DNA from 3 places in the Streptomyces sp. NBC_00209 genome. Region 2 is predicted to be linked to each of the others. Evidence: riboswitches for the same ligand, from Rfam matches in the RefSeq annotation. Region 2 holds a riboswitch; each other region holds the start of a gene.
What was found. A riboswitch is a leader RNA that binds a small molecule or an ion and turns the genes downstream of it on or off. The one in region 2 is predicted to bind cobalamin.
Positions count from the first base shown of each region.

Region 1 (3,268 bases), 4.5 Mb from region 2:
ACGGCATCGACCTGGACGCCGAGATCGGCCGCCGTACGGCCTTCCGGATGGGCCGGTACGTCAAGTTCGCGGTCCTGGCCGCCCGGGAGGCCGTCGCCGACGCCGGGCTCGACCCGGCCGGCTGGGACGGCAGCCGGGTCGCGGTCGTCGTCGGCACCAGCAGCGGCGGCTCCGCGCACCTCACCGACCAGGCGCTGGTGCTGGAGCGGAAGGGCCCGGAGGCGACCTCGCCGGCCGGCGTCCTGCTGACCATCCCCAACATGCCCGCCGCCGAGATCGCGATCGAGATGCGGGCCACCGGCCCCAGCATGGCCCCCTGCACGGCCTGTTCGTCCGGCATCACCGCGCTCTCCGTCGCCCGCGACCTGCTGGCCACCGGGCAGTGCGACGTGGCCATCGCGGGGGCGACCGAGTCGACCGTCTTCCCGATCGCCATGACCGGCTTCGCCCGGTCCGGGGCCGCCGCCCGCGCGGACGGCGAACTGTCCCGGCTCAGCCGGCCCTTCGCCGCCGACCGGGCCGGCCTCGTCATGGGCGAGGGCGCCGCGGTCATGGTGCTGGAACGCGCCGCCGACGCGGAGGCCCGGGGCGCCGAACCCCGGGCCCTGCTCGCCGGCACCGGCGCCACCACGGACGCCCACCACCCCACCAGCCCGCACCCCGACGGCCGGATCGCCCGGGCCGCCGTCGAGGCCGCCCTGCGCGACGCGGGCTGGCGGGCCGACGAGGTGGAGCACGTCAACGCGCACGGCACCGCGACCGTACGCAACGACGCCGCCGAGGCCGCGCTGATCAGCCGGGTGTACCCGCACCGGCCACCCGTCACCGCCCCCAAGGGCGTGCTCGGGCACTGCATGGGCGCGGCCGGGGCGATCGAGGCGGGGCTGACGATTCTCACTCTCCAGCGCGGGGTCGTCCCGCCGGTCGCCAACCTGGACGCGCCCGCGCCCGGGTTCGACATCGACTGCGTCACCAAGGTGCCGCTGGTACGGCCGGTCCGCCGGGCCGTCAGCCACTCCTTCGGCTTCGGCGGGCACAACGCGGTGGTGGCCCTGCAGCGCCCATGAGCCCTGAGGGGCGGCGCTGAGCTGCGCGAACGCCCGTGGTAGCGTGCCGGAGCCAGTCGAACTCCTCGTAGGAGTCAGGGAATCCGGTGCGAATCCGGAACTGACGCGCAGCGGTGAGGGGGACGGGCGGGGCCACGGCCACTGGGAGACCCGGCGTCTCCCGGGAAGGCGTCCCGTCCGAGCGAACCCGAGTCCGAAGACCTGCTGGCGACCGCCGCCCGGGACCGGGCGGCGGACCGTACAGCGGGCCCCGCGCATGGGCCCAGAGACGCCGAGGTACCCCGTGCCGCCGATATCCGGCCCCGCCCGTTCCGCCGCCCTGCTCACCGCCGTGCTCCTGCTGCTGACGGCCTGCGGAGGGGCCCCGTCCGAAAAGGCCGACGCGTCCGGAAAGGCGGACGGCTATCCGGTCACCCTCAAGAACTGCGGGCGCACCGTCACCGTGAACGCCGCACCCCGCCGCGCGGTCTCCGTCGACCAGGGCACGACCGAGATCCTGCTCTCGCTCGGCCTCCAGGACCGGATGGCGGCCACCGCCACCTGGACCGACCCGGTGATGAAGGGTCTGGAGAAGGCCAACGCGGGCGTGAAGCGGATCGCCGACAACCGGCCCTCGTCCGAGAAGGTCCTCGACCAGGAGCCCGACTTCGTCGCCGCCGACTTCGAGTCGACCCTCGCCAAGGGCGGCGTCGCCCCGCGCGAACAGTTCGAGAAGCTGGGCGTCCCCACCTATGTCGCTCCCGCCGACTGCACGGCCAAGGACAACACCGAGGACGGCGACGGCGTCCGCACCGGCGCCCTCACCATGGACAGCGTCTACGCCGAAGTGAACGACCTGGCCCGCGTGTTCGGCGTACCCGAGCGCGGGGAGAAGCTGGTCGCGCGGCTCCGCGACCGCATCCGGAAGGCCACCGACGGCATCGACGGATCGGGCACCTCCGTCATGTACTGGTTCGCCAACTCCGCGTCCCCCTACCTGGCGGGCTGCTGCGGGGCGCCGGGCATCATCACCCGGGAGCTCGGCCTGAAGAACGTCTTCGCCGACACGCATGACGAATGGCCCCAGATCAACTGGGAGACCGTCGCCGACCGCGACCCGGACGTCCTGGTCATCGGCGACCTCACCCGCACGTCGCAGACCGCCGAGAGCGCCGCCGGGAAGATCGGCTTCCTGGAGTCCAACCCCGTCACGAAGAAGATGGACGCCGTACGCCACAAGCGCTACGTCCTGCTCAGCGGCCAGGCCATGAACCCGACCATCCGCACGGTCGAGGGCGTCGAGCTGGTGGCCGCCGGTCTGCGCGACCTCGGACTCGCGGGGTGACGGCCACCGACCGGCTCACCGCCCCAAGCGAAGAGGCCCCGCGCGAAGAGGCCCCGCGCGAAGAGGCCCCGCGCGAAAAGGCTCCGCGCGAAAAGGCCCCGGAAACCGCGCGCCCCCGGCCGCGCGGCCTGCGCGACGGCCTCCTGTGGACCGGCGGCCTCCTGCTGCTCGCCCTGTCCGTCGCCGTCGCCGTCACCATCGGACCGGCCCGGATCTCCGTCGTGGACGTCTGGTCCGCCGTCGCCGCCCACCTCGGCGTCGGCGAGGCCCGGCTCAGCCCGATCCGCGACGGCATCATCTGGAACCTGCGCATGCCGCGCACCCTGCTCGCCGCCGTCTGCGGGGCCGGCCTCGCGGTCTGCGGGACCGTCATGCAGTCCCTGCTGCGCAACCCGCTGGCCGACCCGTTCGTCCTCGGTGTCTCCTCCGGCGCGTCCACCGGCGCGGTCCTGGTCGTCGTGCTCGGCGTCGGCGGGGGAGCGGTGACGCTGCCGGCCGGGGCGTTCATCGGGGCGCTCTGCTCCTTCGCCCTGGTGATGCTGCTCAGCCACACCCTGGGCGGCTCCACCGACCGGGTCGTGCTGTCCGGGGTCGCCGCCATGCAGCTGTTCTCGGCGCTGACCTCGTTCGTCGTCATGACGGCCGCCGACGCCGAGCAGACCCGCGGGGTGCTGTTCTGGCTGCTCGGCTCGCTCGGCGGGGTCGGCTGGACCGATGTCCGGGTCTGCTCCGCCGTCCTCGCCGTCAGCCTGTTCATCTGCCTGGGCCACGCCCGTACGCTCGACGCCTTCGCCTTCGGGCAGGACGCGGCCGCCGCCCTCGGCGTGAACGTCGCACGCGTCCGGACCGTGCTGCTCTGCACGACCGCGCTGCTGAC
Region 1 is NZ_CP108121.1:6,612,975-6,616,242, forward strand. Features, by position in the region: gene OG867_RS29890 (beta-ketoacyl-[acyl-carrier-protein] synthase family protein) at 1-1,067, shown strand, start outside; cobalamin riboswitch at 1,104-1,291, shown strand; gene OG867_RS29895 (ABC transporter substrate-binding protein) at 1,351-2,391, shown strand; gene OG867_RS29900 (FecCD family ABC transporter permease) at 2,520-3,268, shown strand, end outside.
Region 1: it holds a riboswitch for cobalamin, as region 2 does, so the genes downstream of both, OG867_RS29895 (ABC transporter substrate-binding protein) here and OG867_RS09125 (ribonucleoside-diphosphate reductase subunit alpha) in region 2, are expected to answer to the same signal.

Region 2 (3,268 bases):
GTGCACGACCCTGCCCGGCTCGGCGGTCTGGTTCGCCGTGCGGTTGGAGGCGTCCTTGAACGTCATCCAGCCCTGCCCGGTCTGCGCCAGGGTCCGCATCATCCGGCCGTACAGCTCGCGGGCCGGCATGGACTTGCGGGCCAGGCCCTTCGCCTCGGCCGCCCGGTACGCGGCGTCGAAGTCGTCGCCCCACAGGTCGGTCAGCTCGGGCACGTCCGCCGGGGAGAACAGCGACCAGGTGGAGTCCGCGTCGACGCGGCGCATGAACTCGTCCGGGATCCAGTGCGCCAGGTTCAGGTTGTGCGTGCGCCGCTGGTCCTCGCCCGTGTTGTCGCGGAGCTCCAGGAACTCCTCGATGTCCGCGTGCCAGGTCTCCAGGTAGACCGCGGCGGCACCCTTGCGCCGGCCGCCCTGGTTCACGGCGGCCACGGAGGCGTCCAGCGTCTTGAGGAACGGCACGATGCCGTTGGAGTGCCCGTTGGTGCCCCGGATCAGCGAACCCCGGGCGCGGATGCGGGAGTACGAGAGGCCGATGCCGCCCGCGTGCTTCGACAGGCGGGCCACCTGGTGGTAGCGGTCGTAGATCGAGTCCAGCTCGTCCAGCGGCGAGTCCAGCAGGTAGCAGGAGGACATCTGCGGGTGGCGGGTGCCGGAGTTGAAGAGCGTCGGCGAGGACGGCAGGTAGTCCAGCCGGCTCATCAGCCCGTACAGCGCCGCGACCTCGTCCAGTGCCCGCACGGAGGTGTCCTCGGCGAGCCCGGCGGCGACCCGGAGCATGAAGTGCTGGGGGGTCTCGATGACCTGGCGGGTGATCGGGTGGCGCAGCAGGTAGCGGCTGTGCAGGGTGCGCAGCCCGAAGTACCCGAAGCGGTCGTCCGCCCCGTCCGCGAGGGACCGTTCGACCAGGGCGTCCAGGGCGGCGGCGTGCAGCGTGACGAACTCGGCGGTCCGGTCCGCGATCAGGCCCTCGCGGTGGCCCACGGCGACCGAGGCGGAGAACGCGGTGGCGCCCTGCCCGGCGGCCTCGTCCGCGATGGTCCGGGTGAGCAGCCGGGCGGCGAGGCGGGAGTAGGCGGGGTCCTCGGAGATGAGGCCCGCCGCGGCCTCGGTGGCCAGCGAGCGCAGCTCCGCCTCGTCCGACCGGGCGTTGCGGCCGCGCAGTGCGGCGGCGGCGACGCGGCCGGGGTCGGTGTCGGGCAGGTCGGCGGTGAGGTCGGTCAGGGTCCGCAGCAGTGCGGTGCCGGGGCCGTCGCTCGCGGTTCCGGTGGCTGCGGACGCGGCCGTCTTCGGTGCTGAAACCGGATCGGCTGGCGCGATGGTCACGTGGTGCTCTCCCTCGCTCGGCTCTGGGCCGGCGGGGGGCGGGGGCAGCCGGGCAGGAGCGGGCCCGGGTGGGGCGGCACTCCGTGCGGCGTCCACCGGCCCATCCACGAGGCCCGGACGTCTGGGCATCCGGTTCGGTCGAGCCGGATGCGCCGTCGGCAGGTCCTCGGACTCCACGGGTGCGCGAAAGCGCACCGATTGCACCGTTGCGGGACAGTTCCGGATTCGCACCGGATTCCCCTGCGGCGACAGCGAGCATGAGCATACATGTGGGGGCCGCCCTGCCGGGCAGCCCCCACATGTTGTGTCGCGAGGCGTAAAGGTGTGCGGTCAGTGACCGCCCGGCGCTCCCGCGGTGGCCGGCGGCAGCTTCTCCTTGACGCCCGGGTCGCCCGCGTCCGCGGTGTAGTCGCCCGGGGAGGTCTCGTCGATCCCCGCGGGCGCCTTCACGGCGTTCAGGACGAAGGTCAGGACCACGGTGACCACGACGTTCAGCACGAACGCGGTGAGGCCGATGTAGCCGATCTCACCGAGGCCCGGGATCTCCTTGGAGGACCCGCCGAAGTGCTTCTGCGTCGGGCTCGCGACCCCGTACGCGGCAGCCGTACCGTAGATCATGCCGACCGCCCAGCCGGCGAGCAGCGCCCAGCGGTGGAACCACCGGGTGAACAGGCCGCCGACCAGGGCCGGCATCGTCTGGAGGATCCAGATCCCGCCCAGCAGCTGGAAGTTGATCGCGACGGTCTTGTCCATGGTGAGGACGAAGGCGAGCGCGCCGACCTTGACCAGCAGCGAGACCAGCTTGGAGACCTTGGTCTCCTGCGCGGGCGTCGCGTCCGGCTTCAGGAAGTCCTTGTAGATGTTGCGCGTGAACAGGTTCGCCGCGGCGATCGACATGATCGCGGCCGGCACCAGGGCGCCGATGCCGATCGCGGCGAACGCCACCCCCGCGAACCAGTCGGGGAACATGTTCTCGAACAGCTGCGGGATGGCCAGCTGGCCGTTGTCCACCTTGACGCCGGCGGCGATCGCCATGAAGCCGAGCAGCGCGAGCAGGCCCAGCATCAGCGAGTACAGCGGCAGGATCGTGGTGTTGCGGCGGATCACCTCACGGCTGCGGCTGGAGAGCGTCGCCGTGATCGAGTGCGGGTACATGAACAGCGCCAGCGCGGACCCGAGCGCCAGGGTCGCGTACCCCCACTGACCGGCCGCGGCGGGTGCGAGGCCGCCCGCGCCCGCTTTGGTGAACTTGTCCTGGGCGGAGGCGAAGATGTCGTCGAAGCCGCCCAGCTTGATCGGGATGTAGATGATCGCGACGGCGATGACCAGGTAGATCAGCCCGTCCTTGACGAACGCGATCAGCGCGGGCGCTCGCAGCCCCGAGGAGTAGGTGTACGCGGCGAGCACCGCGAACGCGATCAGCAGCGGCAGGTCCTTGACGAACCAGTTGGTGTTCTCGCCGCCGCCGACGCCCATCACGTCCAGCACCGCCTGGATGCCGACGAGCTGGAGCGCGATGTACGGCATGGTGGCGAGGATGCCGGTGACCGCGACGGCCAGCGACAGCCCCTTCGAGCCGAACCGGCCGCGGACGAAGTCCGAGGTGGTGACGTACCCGTGCTTGTGCGAGACCGACCACAGGCGCGGCAGGAAGGTGAAGATCAGCGGGTACACCAGGATGGTGTAGGGCACGGCGAAGAAGCCGGCCGCGCCCGCCGCGTAGATCGCCGCGGGCACGGCGACGAAGGTGTACGCGGTGTAGAGGTCGCCGCCGAGCAGGAACCAGGTGACCCAGGTGCCGAACGACCGTCCGCCCAGGCCCCATTCGTCCAGCGTGGCCTCGTTCTCGGCCTTGCGCCAGCGGGCGGCCAGGAAGCCCATGACCGTGACGGCCAGGAAGAAGAAGATGAAGACGCCGAGCGCGACGCCGTTCACGCCGTCCTTC
Region 2 is NZ_CP108121.1:2,092,139-2,095,406, reverse strand. Features, by position in the region: gene OG867_RS09125 (ribonucleoside-diphosphate reductase subunit alpha) at 1-1,323, opposite strand, end outside; cobalamin riboswitch at 1,463-1,595, opposite strand; gene mctP (monocarboxylate uptake permease MctP) at 1,654-3,268, opposite strand, start outside; gene OG867_RS09115 (DUF3311 domain-containing protein) at 3,267-3,268, opposite strand, start outside.

Region 3 (3,268 bases), 3.6 Mb from region 2:
CGTCCAGCTCCTCCCACGCACTGTTCGGCGGCCTCATCGGCGCCGCGGTGATGTCCGCCGGCTGGTCGTCGGTCAACGGCGGCACCGTCGTCACCAAGGTGCTGCTGCCCGCCGTCGCCGCCCCGATCGTGGCCGGCGTGGCCGCGCTCCTGGCCACCAGGCTCACGTACCGGATCGGCGGGAAGATCCGCAACGACGCCCAGGAGAAGGCGACCGCCAAGGGCTACCGGGCGGGGCAGATCGCCTCGGCCGGGCTCGTCTCGCTCGCCCACGGCACCAACGACGCGCAGAAGACGATGGGCATCATCACCCTGGCCCTGGTCACCGGCGGCGTCCTCTCCCCCGGCTCCAACCCGCCGGTCTGGGTCATCGTCAGCGCCGGTCTGGCCATCGCGCTCGGCACGTACCTCGGCGGCTGGCGCATCATCCGCACCATGGGCAGCGGCCTGACCGAGCTGAAGCCCCCGCAGGGCTTCGCCGCCCAGACCAGCGCGGCCACCGTCATCCTGGCCTCCTCGCACCTCGGCTTCTCCCTCTCCACCACGCAGTCCTGCTCCGGGGCCGTGATGGGCGCGGGCCTCGGCCGCAAGGGGGGTGTGGTCCGCTGGTCCACCGCCACCCGGATGTTCGTCGCCTGGGGCCTGACCCTGCCGGCCGCCGGTCTGGTCGGCGCGGGCGCGGAGTTCCTGACGAAGCAGGGCACCTGGGGTGTCGTGGTCGTCGCGGCCCTCCTGATCGCCGGTTCCGGGGCGATCTGGGTGCTCTCGCGCCGCACGCCCGTCGGCCACGGCGATGTCGCACCGGGCACCGAGGCCACGGCCCCGGCCGAGCCCGCGGGTGTCGTCACCCAGGCCATCGCGGCCGTGAGCCCGCCGCCCACCGTGGCCCAGGCCCACGACCTCGCCGCCACCATCCCGGCGCCCGCCGCACCCGTCGCCGCCGATCCGGCCCGACCCGCCACGGTCTGACAGACCCCGGTACTCCGGTAAAGGACACCCCGTATGAACATCGACTGGGCAGCTCTGGGCACCGTCTTCGGCGTCTCCCTCGTCGCCACCGTCGCCCTGGTGGGGCTCTTCACGCTCGGCATCGCCGGCCTCTCCAAGCAGCCGGAACCGGCCGCGCAGGGCGGTCCGGCGGGCTCCTCGCTCCTGCTGGCGCGCGCCGGAGCGTACGTCTGCTTCGGGCTGTGCGCGGCGGCGGTCGCGTACGGCATCTATCTCATCGTCGCCTGACGCGACACCCGCCCCGTCGGGCCGGACGCACCTCGTGCGCGTCCGGCCCGACGCGCGTCCGCCTCCACCCCGCCGTCGCAGGTCAACGGCGAGTTGACGGGCGTTCGCGGGGCGTGGTGGACTGCCGGAGCCATTACGGCGACAGCAGAGGAAGCCGGTGCGAATCCGGCGCGGTCCCGCCACTGTCACCGGGGAGCGGTCCCCCACCGCACGTCACGGCCCGCGCGAGCGGGCTGGAAGACCGGGGAATCCGCCGATCCGGAAGCCAGGAGACTCTTGTCGCCGTCACGTCGAACCAGGGCGCGGACCCTGAGTGAGGACATACCGCCATGCCCGGCTGCCGTGCGCCCCTCCCCCCACAGCCTCTGTCGGCGGACTCCGGTACGGCCGGCTGAACCGTGCGTGCCGATCGCATCTACGCGTACGGCGCCACCGCCGGCCTGATCGGCGACCTGCTGCTCGGTGACCCCCGCAGGGGGCACCCGGTCGCCGCTTTCGGGCGGGCCGCCGCGGCCGTCGAGGACCGGCTCTGGCGCGACCACCGCGGCCGGGGCGCCCTGCACACCCTGATCTGCGCCGGGGGCGCCGCCGGGAGCGCGGCGCTCGCCGCCCGTGCCCTGCGCCGCCACCCCGCCGCGTCCGTGGCCCTGACCGCCGCCGCCACCTGGTCCGTCGTCGGCGGTACGTCGCTGGGGCGCGAGGCCCGGGCCATCGGCGGGGCGCTCGCCGCGGGGGACATCGAGCTGGCCCGGGAGCGGCTGCCGCACCTGTGCGGACGCGACCCGCAGGCGCTGGACGGCCCCGGGATCGCGCGCGCCGTCGTGGAGTCCGTCGCCGAGAACACCTCGGACGCCGTGGTCGGCGCCCTCGTCTGGGGCGCCCTCGCCGGTGTCCCCGGGCTCGTCGGCTTCCGCGCCGCCAACACGCTCGACGCGATGGTCGGCCACAGGTCGCCCCGCCACCTGCGGTACGGCTGGGCCTCGGCCCGCCTGGACGACCTCGCGGGCTGGCCCGGCGCCCGCCTCACCGCCCTGCTCGCCGTGGCCTCCGGCGGCCGCCCCCGGGAGGCCGTACGGGCCTGGCGGGCGGACGCCGCGCAGCACCCGAGCCCCAACGCGGGGCCGGTGGAGGCCGCGTTCGCCGGGGCGCTGGGCGTACGGCTGGGCGGGACCCTCGCCTACGGCGGGCGCGTCGAGCACCGGCCCGTGCTCAACGGGCAGGCCGGCCGGGCGGTGGAGACCGGGGACATCGAGCGCGCGGTGCGGCTCTCGCGCCGGGTGGGCGTGCTCGCCCTCGGCGTCAGCGTGGCCGCCCGGCTGGGCGCGGGGGCCCTCGCGCGCCGGATCTCAGGAGCGGGGCAGACCCCGATCGCGCGCCCGGCCCGCAGACCTCACGTATCCCGTACTGCTGGACGGAGAGCGATATGAGCGGCGGACTGCTGGTCGCCGGGACCACCTCGGACGCGGGCAAGAGCGTCGTCACGGCGGGCATCTGCCGCTGGCTGGTGCGCCGGGGCGTGAAGGTCGCCCCGTTCAAGGCGCAGAACATGTCGCTGAACTCCTTCGTCACCCGCGAGGGCGCCGAGATCGGCCGGGCCCAGGCGATGCAGGCCCAGGCCGCCCGCGTCGAACCGACCGCCCTGATGAACCCGGTGCTGCTCAAGCCCGGCGGCGACCGCTCCAGCCAGGTCGTCCTGATGGGGCGGCCGGTCGGCGAGATGAGCGCCCGCGGCTACCACGGCGGGCGGCAGGAACAGCTGCTGTCCACCGTCACGGACTGCCTGGAGCAGCTGCGGAGCACGTACGACGCGGTGATCTGCGAGGGCGCGGGCTCGCCCGCCGAGATCAACCTGCGCCGCACGGACATCGTGAACATGGGCATCGCCCGGGCCGCGCGCTTCCCGGTCGTGGTGGTCGGGGACATCGACCGGGGCGGGGTCTTCGCCTCGTTCTTCGGGACGACCGCGCTGCTCGCTCCCGAGGACCAGGAGTTGATCGCGGGGTATCTGGTCAACAAGTTCCGGGGCGACGTCT
Region 3 is NZ_CP108121.1:5,649,953-5,653,220, reverse strand. Features, by position in the region: gene OG867_RS25665 (anion permease) at 1-968, shown strand, start outside; gene OG867_RS25660 (hypothetical protein) at 1,002-1,235, shown strand; cobalamin riboswitch at 1,382-1,511, shown strand; gene OG867_RS25655 (cobalamin biosynthesis protein) at 1,634-2,662, shown strand; gene OG867_RS25650 (cobyric acid synthase) at 2,659-3,268, shown strand, end outside.
Region 3: it holds a riboswitch for cobalamin, as region 2 does, so the genes downstream of both, OG867_RS25655 (cobalamin biosynthesis protein) here and OG867_RS09125 (ribonucleoside-diphosphate reductase subunit alpha) in region 2, are expected to answer to the same signal.